DNA from 2 places in the Aureimonas mangrovi genome. Region 1 is predicted to be linked to the other one. Evidence: predicted binding sites of a transcription regulator. Region 1 holds the regulator's gene; the other holds the start of a gene.
What was found. The regulator PhoB, encoded in region 1, activates phosphate uptake and scavenging genes when phosphate is short. The targets are predictions, from matches to a motif close to TGTCATNNANCTGTCAT.
Positions count from the first base shown of each region.

Region 2: H1343_RS02000 (esterase-like activity of phytase family protein) is a predicted target of PhoB. The motif match lies at 1,759-1,775, and genes of this name have one in related genera.

Region 1 is NZ_CP059692.1:2,795,104-2,799,737, reverse strand. It holds gene pstB (phosphate ABC transporter ATP-binding protein PstB) at 1-621, shown strand, start outside; gene phoU (phosphate signaling complex protein PhoU) at 657-1,373, shown strand; gene phoB (phosphate regulon transcriptional regulator PhoB) at 1,433-2,137, shown strand; gene H1343_RS13500 (DUF3297 family protein) at 2,267-2,530, opposite strand; gene H1343_RS13495 (GcrA family cell cycle regulator) at 2,534-3,100, opposite strand; gene H1343_RS13490 (aspartate aminotransferase family protein) at 3,507-4,634, shown strand, end outside.
Region 2 is NZ_CP059692.1:431,820-436,453, reverse strand. It holds gene H1343_RS02010 (TRAP transporter permease) at 1-548, opposite strand, end outside; gene H1343_RS02005 (TAXI family TRAP transporter solute-binding subunit) at 632-1,666, opposite strand; gene H1343_RS02000 (esterase-like activity of phytase family protein) at 1,836-3,224, shown strand; gene H1343_RS01995 (class I SAM-dependent methyltransferase) at 3,229-3,816, shown strand; gene H1343_RS01990 (sugar phosphate isomerase/epimerase family protein) at 3,813-4,631, opposite strand.

The sequences.
Region 1 (4,634 bases):
CTGCGCTGTCTCAACCGGATGAACGACACGGTGGAATCGGCGCGCGTCGAGGGCGACATCACCCTTGATGGCGAGGACATCTACGCGCCGGATCTCGACGTCGTGGAACTGCGCGCCCGCGTCGGCATGGTGTTCCAGAAGCCGAACCCGTTCCCGAAGTCGATCTTCGACAACGTGGCCTACGGTCCGCGTATCCACGGCCTCGCCGCCAACAAGAGCGAGCTGGAGGAGATCGTCGTCACGAGCCTCAAGCGCGCGGGCCTCTTCGAAGAGGTGAAGGACCGCCTGAATGAGCCGGGCACCGGCCTGTCGGGTGGTCAGCAGCAGCGCCTGTGCATCGCGCGCGCCATCGCGGTTTCGCCCGAGGTCATCCTGATGGACGAGCCTTGTTCGGCGCTCGACCCGATTGCGACGGCCACCGTCGAAGCGCTGATCGACGAGTTGAAGCGCAACTACACGATCGTCATCGTCACCCACTCCATGCAGCAGGCGGCGCGCGTGAGCCAGGCGACGGCCATGTTCCATCTCGGCCGCGTCGTCGAGGTCGGGCCGACGGAGAAGATGTTCCAGAACCCGGACGACAAGCGCACGCGCGACTACATCACCGGCCGCTTCGGCTGACGCAACATGCCCCGGCGGCGGGGCGGGAGAACCTCATGGCCGAACATATCGTCTCGTCCTACGATGCCGAGCTCAAGTCCATCCTCAGCGACATCTCGTCGATGGGCGGGCAGGCCGAGCGCATCGTCGCGCGCGCCGTCGAGTCGCTCACCCGCAGCGACGCGGTCCTTGCCCGCTCCGTCGTGGCCGAGGACAAGGTCCTCGACGCCGCCCAGCGCGACCTCGATGAGCACGCGATCATGACGATCGCCAAGCGCCAGCCGATGGCGCAGGACCTGCGCGAGATCGTGGGCGCCATCCGCATCTCCAACGACCTCGAACGCATCGGTGATCTCGGCAAGAACATCGCCAAGCGCGTGATTTCGATCGCGGAGCACAACCAGCCGGTCAAGCTCGTGCGCGGCATCGAACATCTTTCGGAGCTCGCGCTCGAGCAGCTCAAGGACGTGCTCGATGCCTATGCGGTGCGCGATGAGGCCCGAGCAGAGGCCGTGCGCATGCGCGACGAGGAAATCGACGCGATGTACACGTCGATCTTCCGGGAACTCTTGACCTACATGATGGAGGATCCGCGCAACATCACCGCTTGCACGCATCTTCTCTTTTCGGCCAAGAACATTGAGCGGATCGGCGACCACGCGACCAACATCGCGGAGACGATCTACTACATCAAGACGGGTCAGCAGATGGATCTCGATCGCCCCAAGGACGATCGAACCCACACGATCGGCACCGCGCAGGCGAGCGTCTGAGGCGAGGGCCCCCGGCTCGATGACGCGCCGGGGCTGACCAGGAGGCTGGAGTGATGGCGATGGCACCCCGTGTCGCGGTGGTCGAAGACGAAGAGGCTCTCGGTATCCTCCTGCGTTACAATCTCGAAGCCGAGGGCTACGACGTCGAGGTGATCGCGCGCGGCGACGAGGCTGACATCAGGCTGCGGGAGGCGCAGCCCGATCTTCTGCTTCTCGACTGGATGCTGCCCGGCCTTTCCGGCGTCGAGCTGTGTCGGCGGTTGCGGCAGCGCGAGGAGACGGCGATGCTGCCGATCATCATGCTGACGGCGCGCGGCGAGGAGAGCGAGCGCGTGCGCGGCCTCTCGGTCGGTGCGGACGACTACATCGTCAAGCCGTTCTCGACGCCCGAGCTGATGGCGCGCGTGCGGGCCATGCTGCGCCGGACGAAGCCTGAACGGATCGCAGCGCGCCTTGCGGCGGGCGATATCGAGCTCGACCGCGAGACGCGCCGCGTGCGCCGATCGGGCCGCGAGGTGAAGCTCGGACCGACGGAGTTCAAGCTCCTGGAATTCCTGATGCAGGCCCCCGGCCGCGTTTTCTCGCGCGAGCAGCTCCTGGACGGAGTTTGGGGGCAGGGTGTCTATGTCGACGAGCGCACGGTTGACGTGCATGTCGGTCGCCTTCGCCGCACGCTGAACCGGGGCCAGCGTATCGACCCGATCCGCACCGTGCGCGGTTCGGGCTACGCTTTCGATGAAACCTTCACGGGCCGCGCCTCCTGAGGGGCTGTCGCCGTTCCTGGACGCGGCCGGCGGTCATCGTTCCATCGGGTGCGAGAAATCGAGTACGAAAAAGGGCGCCGATCTTCGGATCGGCGCCCTTTTCATGCCCCTCAACGACGGGGCCCAGCCTTACTCGCCGTCGCCCTTCGGATAGGGCTCGACGGTGCCCTTCAGCTTAATCGTCAGCGGCTTGCCCTTGCGGTCCAGCGTCTTGCCGGCCGCCACGCGCACCCAGCCCTCGCTGACGCAATACTCCTCGACATTGGTTTTCTCCGCCCCGTTGAAGCGGATGCCGACGCCCCGCGCGAGCAGGGCTTCGTCGTGGAACGGGCTGTCGGGGTCGATCGACAGGCGATCGGGCATGGCGGCATCGGCCGGAAGCTTGTCGCTCATCGATCAGCGAACCCGGCGGCGCTCGGACACCGGCTGGAAGGCGATCCGGGCATGATACTGGCAGTAGGGCGAGGCGTCGCCTGAATGGTTGCCGCAGAAGCGGAAATCGGGCGAGAGCGGATCGCCGAGTGGCCATTTGCAGGTGCGCTCGGAGAGTTGCACCAGCGTGAGGTTGCGCGAGATCGGCACGATCTCCGCGCTCTGCTGCTGCTCGGTGACGAGACCGCGCTCTGCGACGAGATCGACCTCTTCCTCCATCTTCAATGCGGTGGCGCCGATGGCGCGCGCCGTCGGCTGGCGCGAAATGCCGGCCTGCGAGGCAACGACGAGGCGCGGGGCGGCCGTCTCGGCCGGGCGTACGGGCTCCGCCGTTGCGGGCTTGGCCTTCACCGTGGCTACGGGCTCGGTGACGGGCGCGGTCTTGATCCGGCTTTCGAGCTTCAGGCGATGGACCTTGCCGATCACCGCATTTCGGGTGACGCCGCCGAGCTCGCCCGCGATCTGGCTGGCGCTGTGACCATCGGCCCAGCGCTTCTTGAGAAGGTCGATACGTTCGTCCGTCCAGCTCATTTTAGTAAGCTCCTCGTTTCGGACAGGGCGGATCATCGGAATCCGTTTACAGTCCACGGGCCGAGGCCCGCCGGATGATCCACCATATCTATGTGACTGCTGATGCTTGCCGCACGAAATCTGGTACGTCCCCAAACTATATATCGGGTGACTCGCTGACAAGAGTCGCGCCGGGGCGCCTCGAATCGATTTGCGGTTATCCCCAGCTTGCCGCACGGACTGCGCTCGCGTGCAGAGCGCCCGGGGCTCAGGCGTCGTTCGTTGACAAGGCGGCCTTTCGACATGGTATAGCACGCGTGTTCAAATGCCCGCCGCAACCGACGCAAAGCCTGCCCACGGCAGGCTTGCTTCGTTTCAGGAAGTCTTCGTCCGCATTTTCTTCAAGCTTAACCCGTGAAGTAGTCTCATGGCCGCCCCCCAAGAAGCCCACTCGCCGCTGTTCGCAACCTACGCTCGCGCGGACCTTCGCTTCGAGCGAGGCGAAGGCGTGTGGCTGATCGCGGACGATGGGCGCCGCTTCATGGATTTTGCCGCCGGCATCGCGGTGAACGCGCTCGGCCATGCGCATCCGCATCTCGTCGAAGCGCTGACCACGCAGGCCACCAAGCTCTGGCACGTCTCGAACCTCTACGAGATTCCGGGCCAGGCGCGTCTGGCCTCGCGGCTGTGCGAGGCGACCTTCGCCGATCGTGTGTTCTTCACCAATTCGGGCGCCGAGGCGCTGGAATGCGCGATCAAGGCCGCGCGGCGCTACCATTTCGTGGGGGGCGAGCCCGAGCGCTATCGCATCGTTACTTTCGAAGGCGCCTTCCACGGCCGCACGTTGGCGACCGTCGCCGCAGGTGGCCAGAAGAAATACCTTGAGGGCTTCGGGCCCAAGGTCGAGGGCTTCGACCAAGTGCCGTTCGGAGACCTCGCCGCCGTGAAGGCGGCGATCGGCCCGCAGACCGCCGCGATCCTGATCGAGCCGATCCAGGGCGAGGGCGGCGTGCGCGTGCCGCCGCCGGGCTTCCTGCAAGCGCTGCGCGACCTGTGCGACGAGAACGGCCTGCTCCTGATCTTCGACGAGGTGCAGTCGGGCCTCGGCCGCACCGGGCACTTCTACGCCTATCAGGGCGCCGGCGTGACGCCCGATCTCCTCGCCTCGGCCAAGGGCCTGGGCGGCGGCTTCCCGATCGGCGCCTGTCTCGCCACCGAGGCTGCTGCCTCCGGCCTGACGGCCGGCACCCACGGCACCACCTTCGGCGGCAATCCGCTGGCGATGGCCGTCGGCAACGCGGTTCTCGACGTGGTGCTGGAAGAGGGTTTCCTGGAGCATGTCCGCGAGATGGGCCTTCTGTTCAAGCAGGGGCTGGAGTCGGTGAAGGATCGCCATCCGGGTGTCGTCGAGGAAATTCGCGGCGAGGGGCTTCTGGTCGGCATCAAGGTGCGCGGGTCCAATGGCGAGTTCGTCGCCAAGCTGCGCGAGCGCGGGCTTCTGGCGGTTCCGGCCGGCGACAATGTCGTCCGGCTTCTGCCACCCCTGATCGTGACG
Region 2 (4,634 bases), 1.1 Mb from region 1:
GCGCCCGGATGAACGAGAACGCCCGGCGCGTATCGCCCGAACAGGCCGTAGGCCATGATGAGGATGGCGATGACCGGCAGCGGCCAGCCCATCGACCGCCGCGTCGCCTCCAGAAGCACGACGATGAGAAGCGTGCCCATGACGACGTCGACGGGCAGCGGGTTGCCGACGCGGAAGGCGAGGTCGGCGAAGATGTACGGGACGTAGAGCGTCGAGACGAAGGCTGCGGCCATCAGCGCCCAGTCGTAGAGGGGAATGCCCGCCGGGCGCCAGAGGGAGGGCACGTACAGCTTGTCGTCGCCGCGCTTTCCCGAGAAGACAAGGAAGATGAGGCCGAGGACGAAGGCCATGTGGACGCCGCGATGCGTGACCTCGCGCAGGAGCCCGAAGCCGGCGGTGTAGTAGTGGAAGAGCGACAGCGAGAAGAGCGCGATCGCCGCGATCCAGGCCGCCGTCGGCCCGAGCGGGCGGAAGCGGACTTCCGAATCGAACTTCTCTTCCAGTTCGCGTGCCTTGGCCTCGTCGAACGCGACTTCCTGTCCCGCCATCGCCCTGCCGCCTCTTCTATCGTGCCATCGAAAAGGCGGGCCGGCTCGCGCCGCGCCCGCCTCCCCTTCGTTCGTGTCGAAGCTTACTGCGGCATCGCCGCTTCGGGGATCTCGAGCCCGGCTTCCTCGTAGTAGCGCGCGGCGCCCGGATGCAGGGGAACGCCGACACCGTCGAGCGCGTGTTCGAGGACGATTTCCTTGCCCTTGGCATGACCGGCGTCGAGAAGCGCGCGGGTGCTGTCGTTCCACACGGCCTTGGTGATCTCGTAGACGAGGTCTTCCGACTGGTCGGCGCTCGTCACCCACTGCGCGCCGACGGCCAGTGTCTGCACATCCGCGTCGACGCCTTCATAAGTGCCGGCCGGAACGGTATTGGCGGAGAAGAAGCCGTATTCCTGCGTGATGCCGTCGGCCTCCGGGCCGGAGATCGGGACCAGCGTGATGTCGAAGCCGGTCGCCAGTTCGGCGATCGCGCCGGCTGGGAAGCCGCCCACGAAGAAGAAGGCGTCCATGTTCCCGTCGCGCATCAGGTCGGCCGCCTGGTTGGGCTTGAGGTATTCGGGCTCGACGTCCTCTTCCGACAGACCGTAGGCGGCCAGGATCAGCCGCGCATCGACGAGTGTTCCCGAGCCCGGCTCGTCCATCGAGACCTTCTTGCCGGCGAGATCGGCAACGCTCTGGATGCCGGCATCCGCCCGGGCGACGAGATGGATGCTCTCGGGGTAGAGATTGGCGATGGTGCGCAGGGTCTCGACGGGCGGCTGCCCTTCGAACACGCCAGTGCCGGTGTAGGCCCAGTAGGCGACGTCCGACTGCGAGAAGCCCGATTCCAGCGTCGCGCCCTTGATGCCGTTGATATTGGCGACCGATCCGTTCGAGGCGACGGCGGTGGCGATCAGCCCCGGAACGCCGCAGGAGCCGCCGTCGTCGCAGGCGCGCGAGCCGGGAGGGCTGGAGATGGCGTTGGCCAGAAGGCCGCCGATCGGGAAATAGGTTCCGGCCGTGCCGCCGGTCGCGATGCGGAAGAAGTTCATCTCCTGCGCGCTCGCCGCGCCGGACGCCAGAGCCGCCCCGGCCATCACCGCCGCGACCAACGCCGCCACTGCCCGTCTCGCCATCCCCGTTTCCTTTCGTCTGGATCGCATCCGCCTGACATTACGGCGAAAAAGCGGCAGGCGGCAAGGCTTCGCGTCGGGCTCCACCACAGGAATGTCACCACCCTGTCAAACGCTCTTCATCGAAGCGGGATGTCTTCCGCCAGCACGTTCCCTGCGGAGACCACCGACGATGAAGACCAAGCTGGCTGCCGCCACGGCCCTTTCCACTGCCCTCCTCATCGGTGCGGCCTTCGCCCAGGACGGGGCGCGGGACAGCGCATCGGAGGCCGAAGGCCAAGCCTTCACCGCCACGCTCGCCGGCCAGGCGATCCTGCCGGCCGACACCACTGTCGCCGCGCCCGACGATGCCCCCGAGCATCTGCGCCAGGCCGGCAAGTTCTCGACGCCCGACCGCCGCCGCACCACGGAACTCGGCGCGGCGCAGGGCCGCGACGGCGTGCGTCCCACCGGCTTCGGCCTGCCGGTGGACGGCCAGAGCGTGCAGGGCTTCTCGGGCATCAAGGCGATGGCAGACGGCACTTTCTGGAGCCTGTCCGACAACGGCTTCGGCAACAAGCTGAACTCCTCGGACGCCGCCCTGATGCTCCATCGCATGTCCTTCGATTGGGAGAGCGGCGAGGCCGAGCGGCAGGAGACGATCTTCCTCTCCGATCCGAACAGGATCACACCCTTCCCGATCGTCCTGGAAGGCTCCGAGACGCGCTACCTGACGGGCTCGGACTTCGACGTCGAATCCATCCAGCCCGTCGCGGACGGCTTCTGGATCGGCGAGGAATTCGGGCCTTATCTTCTGAAGTTCGACACGCAGGGGCAGCTTCTCGCCGCCTTCGAGACGCATGTCGGCGAGACGCTCGTACGCTCGCCCGATCATCCGGCCCTGACCGTGCCGGCCAATCCGACGGCCGCGATGCCCGATTTCAACCTCAAGCGTTCGGGCGGCTTCGAGGGCCTCGCGCTCTCGCCGGACGGCGCGCATCTCTACGCCATGCTCGAGGGGCCGATCTACACGGACGGCGCGGTCGAAACGGTCGAGGACGGCCGGACGGGCCTGCGCGTCATCGAGTTCGACGTCGCCGGACAGGAGTGGACGGGCCGATCCTGGCTTTACCCGCTGGCCGAAGGCGGCGAGGCGATCGGCGACTTCAACATGCTGGACGCAACCACCGCCCTCGTCATCGAGCGTGACAACGGCGCGGGTCGGCCGGCTCAGGCCTGCGAGGGCGAACCGGCGGAGGACTGCTTCGCGACGCCTGCCCTCTTCAAGCGCGTCTACAAGATCGAGATGAGCGACGAGAACGTCGGCGAAGCGGTCCGCAAGATCGGCTATATCGACCTCATGGAGATCGCCGACCCGGAAGGTCTCGCCCGGCAGGGCGGGGAGGACGGCCGTTACGACATGCCCTTCGTGACGATCGAGAACGTCGACCGCGTCGACGAGGACCATATCATCGTCGGCAACGACAACAACTTCCCCTTCTCGGCCGGCCGCGCGCTCGACCGGGCGGACGACAACGAGTTCGTGCTCCTGGAAGTCGGCGACTTCCTGCGGGCGGAGTAACGCGATGCGACGGAGCCCGGGGGCGATGGCGGACGGCGATACGCTCGCCTTCTTCCGCGACTGGATGCGCGACCCCTTGCGGGTCGCCTCCGTCGTGCCCTCCGGCGAAGGTCTGGCGCGCGAGATCACGCGCCAGATCGGCCCACAGACAGGCCCCGTTCTGGAACTGGGGCCGGGCACCGGCGTCTTCACCCGCGCGCTTCTGGCGCGGGGCGTCGCCGAAAGCGACCTCACGCTCGTCGAACTCGGAGAGGATTTCGCGGCGCGCCTCGCCCTTCGCCACCCGCAGGCCCGCATCCTGCGGCTCGACGCCTCGCGGCTCTCGCGCGATGAGGCCCCGCGCCTGCACGGGGCGACGGTGAGCGGCCTGCCGGTGCTTTCTATGAACCCGCGCGCGGTGATGCGCATCCTCTCGGGCGCCTTCGCGCTGATGCACGAAGGCGGCGCCTTCTATCAGTTCACCTATGCCTGGCGTTGCCCGATCGCCCCGGCGATCCTCGAACGGCTGGGCCTCGAGGCGAAGGCGACCGGCCACACGATGCGCAATCTGCCGCCCGCGCAGGTCTATCGGATCAGCCGCATCGGCGCTTAACGCACGAGCCCTTCCTCCATGAGGTAGCGCGCGGAGGCCGGGATGTCGGCCAAGTCGTCCAGCTCCAGGAGAAGGCGCGGCATCGTTTGCAAACGAGCGAGCGCGGCGAAAACCGCGTGCCAGTCGACGCTTCCTCGCCCGATCCGCCAATGCCTGTCGGCATGGCCGTCGGCATCCTGCAGATGGACGTGGGCGAGCCGTTCACCGGCCCGCGCGACGTAGAAATCGACCGGCGGACCGCCCGTCGAGCGATGCGCATAATGGGCGTGGCCGGTGTCGAGCGAGACAGCCACCGCCGCCGTGCCGAAGCTCTCGGCCAACGTGCAGCGGATGTCCGGGTCCTTGTCCTCGATATTCTCGATGACGAGCGTGCAGCCGATGTCCTCGGCGCGCTGAACGATCGGACGCAGCGTCTCGTGGACGAGTTCCACGACGCGCGCGCCCGCGCCCGGCCGCGCGTCGAGATTGTTGTGATCCCAGGTCGTGTAGGGGCTGTGGATCACCATCTGCGTGGCGCCGAGCGCCGCGCACACCGCCAGACCCTGCTCCAGGCGCCGCGTAACGAGGGCGCGGACCTCACGGTCGCGCGCTGCCAGCGGCAGGCCGTAAAACGGCCCGTGCAGGCCGAGCCGGCCTTCGTGGCCATCGAGAAGCGCCTTGGCGCGGGCGACCAGCGGCTGCCAGTCACCGCCCAGCGTATCGCCGTCGATGAAGTCCTGGAGTTCGAGATCGCGCCCCTCGCCCACGATGAAATCGCGGTGGACGGCGAGGTCGTCGATCATCAGGGCGGCGCCCAAAAGAGGAAGGTCTGTCATCGC